One region of the Streptomyces sp. NPDC107471 genome, then DNA from elsewhere that is predicted to be linked to it. Evidence: riboswitches for the same ligand, from Rfam matches in the RefSeq annotation. Region 1 holds a riboswitch; each other region holds the start of a gene.
The links. A riboswitch is a leader RNA that binds a small molecule or an ion and turns the genes downstream of it on or off. The one in region 1 is predicted to bind cyclic di-AMP.
Positions count from the first base shown of each region.

Region 2: it holds a riboswitch for cyclic di-AMP, as region 1 does, so the genes downstream of both, ACZ66S_RS17510 (M23 family metallopeptidase) here and ACZ66S_RS14500 (M23 family metallopeptidase) in region 1, are expected to answer to the same signal.
Region 3: it holds a riboswitch for cyclic di-AMP, as region 1 does, so the genes downstream of both, ACZ66S_RS31490 (transglycosylase family protein) here and ACZ66S_RS14500 (M23 family metallopeptidase) in region 1, are expected to answer to the same signal.
Region 4: it holds a riboswitch for cyclic di-AMP, as region 1 does, so the genes downstream of both, ACZ66S_RS10570 (M23 family metallopeptidase) here and ACZ66S_RS14500 (M23 family metallopeptidase) in region 1, are expected to answer to the same signal.

Region 1 is NZ_JBVJPC010000004.1:138,787-140,978, reverse strand. It holds gene ACZ66S_RS14505 (GntR family transcriptional regulator) at 1-371, opposite strand, end outside; gene ACZ66S_RS14500 (M23 family metallopeptidase) at 562-1,314, opposite strand; cyclic di-AMP (ydaO/yuaA leader) riboswitch at 1,328-1,489, opposite strand; gene ACZ66S_RS14495 (M16 family metallopeptidase) at 1,689-2,192, opposite strand, start outside.
Region 2 is NZ_JBVJPC010000005.1:17,441-19,632, reverse strand. It holds gene ACZ66S_RS17520 (hypothetical protein) at 1-179, opposite strand, end outside; tRNA gene ACZ66S_RS17515 (tRNA-Met) at 299-372, shown strand; cyclic di-AMP (ydaO/yuaA leader) riboswitch at 698-855, shown strand; gene ACZ66S_RS17510 (M23 family metallopeptidase) at 867-1,892, shown strand; gene ACZ66S_RS17505 (PrsW family intramembrane metalloprotease) at 2,023-2,192, opposite strand, start outside.
Region 3 is NZ_JBVJPC010000010.1:261,405-263,596, forward strand. It holds gene ACZ66S_RS31485 (transglycosylase family protein) at 1-597, shown strand, start outside; cyclic di-AMP (ydaO/yuaA leader) riboswitch at 803-980, shown strand; gene ACZ66S_RS31490 (transglycosylase family protein) at 985-1,668, shown strand; gene eno (phosphopyruvate hydratase) at 1,965-2,192, shown strand, end outside.
Region 4 is NZ_JBVJPC010000003.1:237,484-239,675, forward strand. It holds gene ACZ66S_RS10565 (alpha-galactosidase) at 1-616, shown strand, start outside; cyclic di-AMP (ydaO/yuaA leader) riboswitch at 925-1,085, shown strand; gene ACZ66S_RS10570 (M23 family metallopeptidase) at 1,088-2,035, shown strand.

The sequences.
Region 1 (2,192 bases):
CGCAGATCGTCGCTGTTGCCCCGCCTGGCCCGCTCCTGGCCCAGCCTGACCAGGCCGCGCAGCACCTTCAGATGGGCCTCGGTGCGCCGCTGGGCGGCCCGGGAGGCACCCAGCGGTTCCAGCAGCATGCGCATCTCCAGGAGGTCGGCGCCCTCCTGCTCGGTCAGTTCGGCCACGCATGCGCCCGCGTGCCGCCGCGTCACCACGAAGCCCTCGGCCTCCAGGGTGCGCAGGGCCTCGCGGACGGGGACACGGGAGACGCCGTAGCGGCGGGCGAGCAGTTCCTCGGTGAGCCGGCTCCCGCGCGCGTGGACACCGGCGACGATGTCGTCCCGGATCGCCGTGCATACCGAGTGCGCCGGAATACGCATGTCCGACCTCCGTCTTAATCCCCGTGAAACGTCGCCGATTGACGTGTGTTCAGTGACTCTATTGCAAAGGGCGGGAATTTCCGACGGCGGACCGGAATCCAGGTATATTTTTTGGACAACGGGGTGCCGGAAACGACGAAACCCCGGCTCGCGGAGCCGGGGGCGTCGCGGAGGGATCGCGCGGTGGACGTCAGACGTTCACGCCGTGCGAGCGCAGGTAGGCGACGGGGTCGATGTCCGAGCCGTACTCGGGGCTGGTGCGCGCCTCGAAGTGCAGGTGCGGGCCGGTGACGTTGCCGGTCGCGCCGGAGAGGCCGATCTGCTGGCCGGGGGTGACGGACTGGCCGACCGAGACACCGATGGACGACAGGTGGCCGTACTGGGTGTACGTGCCGTCGGCCATCCTGATCACGACGTTGTTGCCGTACGACCCGCCCCAGCCCGCCTCGACGACGGTGCCGCGGCCGACCGCGTGGACCGAGGTGCCGCTGGCGGCGTGGAAGTCGACACCGGTGTGGCTGCCGGAGGACCACAGCGAGCCGCCGCTCTTGTAGCCGGTGGAGATGTAGGAGCCGGAGATCGGGGCGACGAAGGCGTTGAGGCGCCTGCGCTCGGCCTCGCGGGCGGCGCGCTCCTTGGCCTCGCGGATCTCCTTGGCGCGCGCCTCGGCCTTGCGCTTGGCCTCGGCGGCCGCCTTCTTCTGCGCGGCGGCCTGCGCCTGGGCCTCGGCCTGGGCGTCGAGCTGGGCCGCGAGGGAGTCGCCGACGGAGACGACGGGCATGAGACCGGTCTGCTCGACGGAGTTGTCGGCGGCGAGCGCGGGGGCGGCGATGGTGCCGATGACGCCGGTGGTGGCGAGGGCCGCGACACCCGCCGCGCGGGCGGTGGTGCGCTTCATGCGGCTGGGACGACGGTGCTTCCCGGTGGCGCAGGTGAACGCCATGTGGTGGCTGGTCCTTTCCTTCCTTCTCGCCTACCGGGTTAGCTGACGGGTTCGGAGCAGGAAGGTCTCCTACGGGCCCCCTCGCGGTCGCGCGGGCGTCCGATTCACCCCAGGGACTGTGTGGGTCCCCGGCTCCCCTGGCTCGCGCCGTACGGGGACTCGGCGATGACTGTCCGGTGCCGCGGGCGCGGCGCAGTGCCTGACGGACAGCCCGGAAGACGCTAAGCGGGGCTGCTTTCAAGACCCAAACGAATCAGGGTGTTTGTAGCGCATCCCACAGGGCAGACAGGCAACCTCCCACCCAATTCGGACATCAAGGGGCCCTGGTGACGCCGTCGTCACCAGGGCCCCTCCCCGCGCGTGCCGTTGCTCGGCTACTCGGCGCTCACGACCTTGACCTCGCCGATGCCGAGGGCCTCGACGGGCTCCTTGATGGCCGCCGCGTCGCCGACCAGGATCGTCACCAGCCGGTCCACCGGGAAGGCGTTCACGACGGCCGCGGTGGCCTCCACGGTGCCGGTCGCGGCGAGCTGCTGGTACAGGGTCGCCTGGTAGTCGTCGGGCAGGTGCTGCTCGACCTGGTCGGCCAGCGTGCTCGCGACGGCCGCGGCCGTCTCGTACTTGAGCGGCGCCACGCCCACGAGGTTCTGCACGGCGACATCGCGCTCGGCGTCGGTGAGTCCGCCCTCGGCGAGCGTGCGCAGCACCTTCCACAGGTCGTCCAGCGCGGGACCGGTGTTCGGCGTGTCGACCGAGCCGCTGATGGCGAGCATCGCCGCGCCCGAGCCGTCCGGGGCGGACCGGAGGACCTGCCCGAACGACCGTACGCCGTAGGTGTAACCCTTCTCCTCGCGCAGGACGCGGTCCAGGCGGGAGGT
Region 2 (2,192 bases), on a different contig from region 1:
AGCTTCAGTACGGTCCCGTCGTCGATCTGCTGCAGGCTCGTCACCACGTAGGGGGAGCCCGTGTGCACCGCCAGGCGGATGCTGCCGTTGCCGAACTCCGTCACCCGCAGGGTCCGGCCGCCGGAGAGCGGGACGTCCCGCTTCCCGATCTCCACCGGCCGCTCGTCGGCTGCCGCCATGACTCCTCCTCGTCTCCGTGAGGGCCGCCACGGTACGCCGCCCCGCGCGGCCGCCGGGCCCCCTGGAACAACCCTGGCGCGAAGCACCTCGCGGATGACGTATGCTGGTCACACAACGACGCGGGGTGGAGCAGCTCGGTAGCTCGCTGGGCTCATAACCCAGAGGTCGCAGGTTCAAATCCTGTCCCCGCTACTGAAGGCTCAGGGCCGGAATCCAGTGAATGGGTTCCGGCCCTGAGTGTTTTCCGCGTCCGCGGTCCTCCGTGCCAGGAGGCGCCGCGACGGCCTTCGTCACGTGGGGTGAGCGGATGAGCGCCCTCCGCATAACAACTGACACACCGTCAACATCCCTGTGTTGTCTGAGGCATGGTCAACTCGCCCGTTTTTCGCCGTTCATGGGCCGTAAGTCCAGCGGGGTTTCGTTAATGATCAAGCGGAACAGCTTGGAATCGGGCCCCCGGGTCTATTAACGTTCGATAACGCAGCGCGGTCGTCCCAGCCGTCACAAGAGACGGCTCCGTGCTCACGCGCCGAATTCCGCAAGGGAACCGGGGAACCACCACCTTGGGGTGAATCGCTCGTAGTCCGCCGTGGCAGCACGGTGGGTATACGCGCGTAGGAGACCTTCCTGCTCCGAACCCGTCAGCTAACCCGGTAGGCGAGAAGGAAGGAAAGGAGTGCGCCCACGTGGCGTCCAACCCGCCTGCCCCCGAGGCGCCGTACGTTCCGAGCGACACCCTCGTGTACGGCGGCTACCGTGCCGACGACGAGGCTCCGCTCGGCGAGTGGAACCCGACCGCGGACTCCCTCGCCCCCGTACGAGGCCGGCATCGCGTAGCCAAGCAGCGTGGCGGCGGATTCGCCCGTAGCTCCACCGTCCTGGGCGTCGGCGTCATAGCCGCGGTCAGCGCGGGCGGGATGGCCAGCGCCAACACCGGCAAGCCGCCGGTCTCCATCTCCATGCCGGACCTGCCCAACGTGGGCTCGCTCATCTCGGACGACTCCGACTCCGCCGCGGACGACACGAGCGCCTTCAGCAGCGTCGGCGCCACCACCGCCGACACCGCCGAGGGCACCTCGGACGCCGGCGAGGCACTGCGCTCGCGCATCCTGGCCCAGGCCGAGCTCCAGCAGGACCAGATCGACACCAAGGCCGCCCAGGCCGTCGCGGCCGCCGCCGAGAAGGAGGCCGACGCGGCCGCCGCCAAGGCGGAGAAGGAAGCCCAGGAGAAGGCCGCCGCCGCGAAGAAGAAGGCGGAGGAGGCGGCCGCGAAGAAGGCCGAGGCCGAGCGCCTCGCCGAGCTCGCCAAGCAGTACACGCTGCCGACCTCGTCGTACACCATCACCTCGACCTTCGGCCAGGCCGGCTCCCTGTGGTCCTCCGGCTACCACACGGGCCTCGACTTCGCCGCTCCCACGGGCACGCTCATCAAGGCGGTCCACAGCGGCACCATCACGGAGGCCGGCTGGGCCGGTTCCTACGGCTACCGCACGATCCTCACCCTCGACGACGGCACCGAGCTGTGGTTCTGCCACCAGTCCTCGATCAACGTCAGCGTCGGCCAGAAGGTCGCCACCGGTGACGTCATCGGCCGCGTGGGCGCCACCGGCAACGTGACCGGCGCGCACCTGCACCTGGAGGTCCACCCGGGCGGCTCCGCCGACGGGATCGACCCGATGGCGTGGCTGCGCGGCAAGGGCCTCACCCCCTGACGCTCCCCCCCCCCGCGAACTCCGACAGCCCTGACGACGTCCCCCCGACGCCAGGGCTGTCGGTGTGTCCGCAGCCTCCCCGCGGCCCGGCGCCCGCCGGCTCGGCTCAGGCACCGCCCTCGTACGACGGTCAGGTCCGGTACGGGTTGTAGGCGGGGTACGGCACCGCCGGGTGCACCCCGTGCACCGGATGCGCCGGGTGCCCGTGCTGCGCCGGCTGGGGCGGGTGGCCGTACACGCCGTACACCGGCCAGGGCGGCGCGGCCACCGGTACCGGGGGCGCGGTCATCCGGGCCGCGT
Region 3 (2,192 bases), on a different contig from region 1:
AGCGGTACGCCCTCGGCGTCGAGTTCGTCCGATTCGTCCGGTTCCGGATCTTCCTCCGGTTCCTCCGGTTCTTCCTCTTCATCCGGTTCCTCCAACTCGTCGGACTCCGAGGAGTCCTCGGGTCTGCTCGACGCGCTGGACGGTTCGTCCGCGACGCCCTCGCCGTCGGCCACCCCCTCCGGCGGTGACAGTTCGGCCAAGCCGGACAAAAAGAACGGTTCGGAGTCCGAGGGTTCCGCCAAGCAGGACGCACAGCCTTCCGACAGCTCGCCCGTGTTGAGCGCAGAAGAGGACGAAGCGGACAAGTCGTGGCAGGAGGGCAGTTCTTCGGCCCTCGTCGACGTCGGCGCCCTGGGTTCCGGCAAGCACCGCGGCGACAGTGTCGTGGAGAACACGACGAAGAGCACGGCCTCCTCCTCGACCGGCCGGCACGCCGCCACCTACACGGTCCAGGAGGGCGACTCCCTCGCCTCCATCGCCGACTCCCTTGGCCTCGACGGCGGATGGCGCGCGCTCTACGCCGAGAACAGGGACCGCATCGGGGCCGACCCGAGCAACATCTCCGCCGGTCAGACGCTCGACACAGGGGCGGAATAGGGTCGAAAAGACCTGAAAAACAACGGGAGTTCACGTCACGCTTCGCGCCGAATGTCCACTTTGGTGAAAGTGTGGGATGAGTCTCAGAAGCCCTGATCGTCTTTGAAATTCCGCCGAGCGCGTGTCTACGGTCGTGACCGCTCGGCAACCCGAGCCCCGTCTGTCGCAACGCCGAATCCTGCCAGCGGCCGTACGGGAACAGTCGTCGCGTCAAGCGCCGTAGGCAGGAGCGGGGGACCCAAGGTAAGCGCCGGACCCAGCAGTTCACGCTGGACCGGCTAGGGGTGAAGCCGTGCAAGGAGCCGCAAGGCGCCGAGCGCGACCGGGCAACTCAACCGGCCCGAACCCGACAGCTCACCTCGCAGGCGTCGGTGAGGGGATCGATCCATGCTGTTTTCCGGCAAGGGCAAGCACCGCCGTCCGTCCAAGGCCACCCGCGTCGCCGCGCTCGCCGGCGTCACCGGTGTCGCCATCGCCGCCCCGCTGATGGCGGCCGGCAGCGCCTCCGCCGCCACCGCCTCCGAGTGGGACGCCGTCGCCCAGTGCGAGTCCGGCGGCAACTGGTCCATCAACACCGGCAACGGCTACTACGGCGGCCTGCAGTTCTCGGCCTCCACCTGGGCCGCGTACGGCGGCACGCAGTACGCCGCGCAGGCCAACCAGGCCAGCAAGGCCCAGCAGATCGCCGTCGCCGAGAAGGTCCTCGCCTCCCAGGGCAAGGGTGCCTGGCCGGTCTGCGGCACGGGCCTGTCCAGCGCCGCCTACAACGGCGGCAGCAGCAGCTCGTCCTCCTCCAGCAGCTCCTCGAACACGAGCAGCCGTTCGACCGAGGAGCAGAGCGCCTCGCGTTCGACCGAGCGTCCGGCCGCCAAGAAGACCGTCACCACGCCGACCGGCAAGAAGGTCAAGAAGGGCGACGGCGAGTACAAGGTCGTCAAGGGTGACACCCTCAGCTCGATCGCCGAGAAGCACAAGGTCAAGGGCGGCTGGCAGAAGCTGTTCAAGCTGAACAAGGACATCATCGACGATGCCGACTTCATCTTTCCGGGCCAGCAGCTCCACCTGAAGTGACACCTGGCTGAACCACAGTGCCCTCACAGGCGTGGTCCTCATACTGAAGACCTCGTGAGGGTCACCCCCCCCGTCCCCACGGGCTCCCCGCTCCGGTGCGTGTTCCCCCGTACGCACCGGGGCGGGGCTTTTTCATGCGCGGGTACCGGCCCGTCTTTGTTCAGTTCGGAAACAATTTACTCTCGGTTCTGTCCATGGGTCGGTCCACACGGTCGCCGATCCCCCCGAGCCGGTTAGGCTCGGTCTCGCAGAACCCACCGCGGTCCCGGCGGACCGTGTCACATCCCAAGAAGGAGATGCTCGTGCCGTCCATCGACGTCGTCGTAGCCCGGGAAATCCTGGACTCCCGAGGCAACCCCACGGTCGAGGTCGAGGTCGGCCTCGACGACGGCAGCACCGGTCGTGCCGCCGTTCCGTCCGGCGCCTCCACGGGCGCCTTCGAGGCCATCGAGCTGCGCGACGGTGACCCGAACCGCTACTACGGCAAGGGTGTCGAGAAGGCCGTCCTGGCCGTCATCGAGCAG
Region 4 (2,192 bases), on a different contig from region 1:
GGCCTTCGAGTCCTGCTCCGGGGGCGGCGGCCGGATCGATCTCGGCGTGCTCAGCCGCACCGACCAGGTGTGGACCTCGGACAACACCGACCCCCTCGACCGGCTCGCCATTCAGTACGGCTTCAGCCAGATCCATCCCGCGCGGGTGATGGCCGCCTGGGTCACCGACAGCCCGAACACCCAGCTCAACGGTCGGGTGAGCTCGCTGCGGTTCCGGTTCGTGAGCGCCATGGCCGGGGTGCTGGGGGTCGGCGGGGACCTCACGGAGTGGAGCGAGGAGGAGCTGGCCGAAGCCCGTCGGTGGGTGGACCTCTACAAGGAGATCCGGCACGTGGTGCAGCGCGGCGAGCTGCACCGGCTGCGGCCGCCGCGGGGCGGACTGAGCGCGGTGCAGTACGTCCTCGGGGACGAGACCGTCGTCCTCGCCTGGCTCCAGGCGCAGAAGTACGGCGAGCCCGTCGCCGCGCTGCGGCTGCGCGGACTCGACCCGACAGCGACGTATGAATGCCTCGAAACGGGCGAAGTGTACCGAGGGGGCGTACTGCTGCACCACGGACTTCGTACCGGTTTGCGCGGAGATCTCGATGCGACGGTTATCCGACTGCGTCGCATCTAGGGCTTCTGTCCGAATTGGCGCTTTACGCCCAACTCCACCCAGGATGAGGGTTCCTGTGAATTCGTGACGTGAGCAGCGTCATATCCGTGACGGTGCGTCGCGCGTCATGTTCACGTAATTCATGGGTCCGACAAGGGGATTCGGGTGGGTGAAGGGTGTCCGATGCACTCAGGGTGACCGGTAATTCCCATTAGGGATCAACAGAAACGCCCGCACGGGCAACCACTCACTTGTCCCTTTGCGTCTTGCTCGTTTACGTTCGCCACCGATCCGGTCGGACGCCCAATCCTGCCGCCGAACGGATTCCGCACATCTACTCACCCGTGTACGGCAGGAGCGGGGGACCCACAGGCACAACCGCCTGTTCCGGTCTCCGGAACAGGCTAGGGGTTAAGTCGCGTTTCGGCGCGGCCGGGCATCTCCAGCTCGCACCCGACAGCTCACCTCGCAGGCGCCGGAGAGGAATTCGTCATGCCCGCGAAGGGTAAGCACCGCCGTCCGAAGTCCCAGCGCTTCGCCCGCTCGATCGCCGTCGCCGGAACCGGGGGCGCCGCGCTCGCCCTCCCGCTCATGGGAGCCACCGGAGCGCACGCCGCCCCTTCCCAGTCCGTTTCGGAAAAGGCCGTTCAGTCGCTTCCGGTCACGCAGAAGTCCGCCGAAAAGACGGCCGCGAAGAAGGACAGCGCGAAGACCGCGACCGTGCGCACCTATTCGGTGCGGGTCGGCGACTATCTCTCGAAGATCGCCGACGAACAGCACGTCAGCGGTGGCTGGAAGAAGCTGTACGCCGACAACCGTCAGGCCGTCGGTGACGACCCGTCGCTGATCCACCCGGGTCTGAAGCTCTCGATCGGCAAGAAGGCCAAGACGAGCGCGACGAAGTCCCACTCGTCGTCTTCGTCTTCGTCGTCCTCGTCCTCTTCCTCTTCTTCGGCGAAGACCGAGAAGACGGAGGCGAAGAAGTCGTCCGCCGAGTCGGCGGCCGCCACGCAGAGCTCGAACACCGCCAGCGGCTTCACGCTTCCGGTCAGCGGCGCCACCATCGGCACCGGGTACCGCGTCTCGGGCAGCATGTGGTCCAGCGGCTACCACACCGGTGTCGACTTCGTCGTCCCGACCGGCACCTCCCTCAAGGCCGTGGGCGCGGGCACCGTCGTCTCCGCGGGCTGGGGCGGCGCCTACGGCAACCAGGTCGTCATCAAGCTGGCTGACGGCTACTACGCGCAGTACGCCCACCTGTCCCAGCTCTCCGTCTCGGCCGGCCAGGCCGTGACCGCGGGCCAGCAGATCGGCCTCTCCGGCGCGACCGGCAATGTGACCGGCCCGCACCTGCACTTCGAGATCCGCACCACGCCGGACTACGGCTCCGACGTGGACCCGGTCGCCTACCTCCGTTCGAAGGGCGTCGCCGTCGGCTGACGACGCCTCATGTGCCACCGAAGGCCGGACCCCGATCCCCGGGTCCGGCCTTCGGTGTGCGCGGGGGAGGGGCCGCGGGCGCACCTGCCCGCAGCTTCATGATCAGTTCATTGCGTTCCTGTGGCGGGCACACTCGGGGCGTCGACAGGTGGGGGAG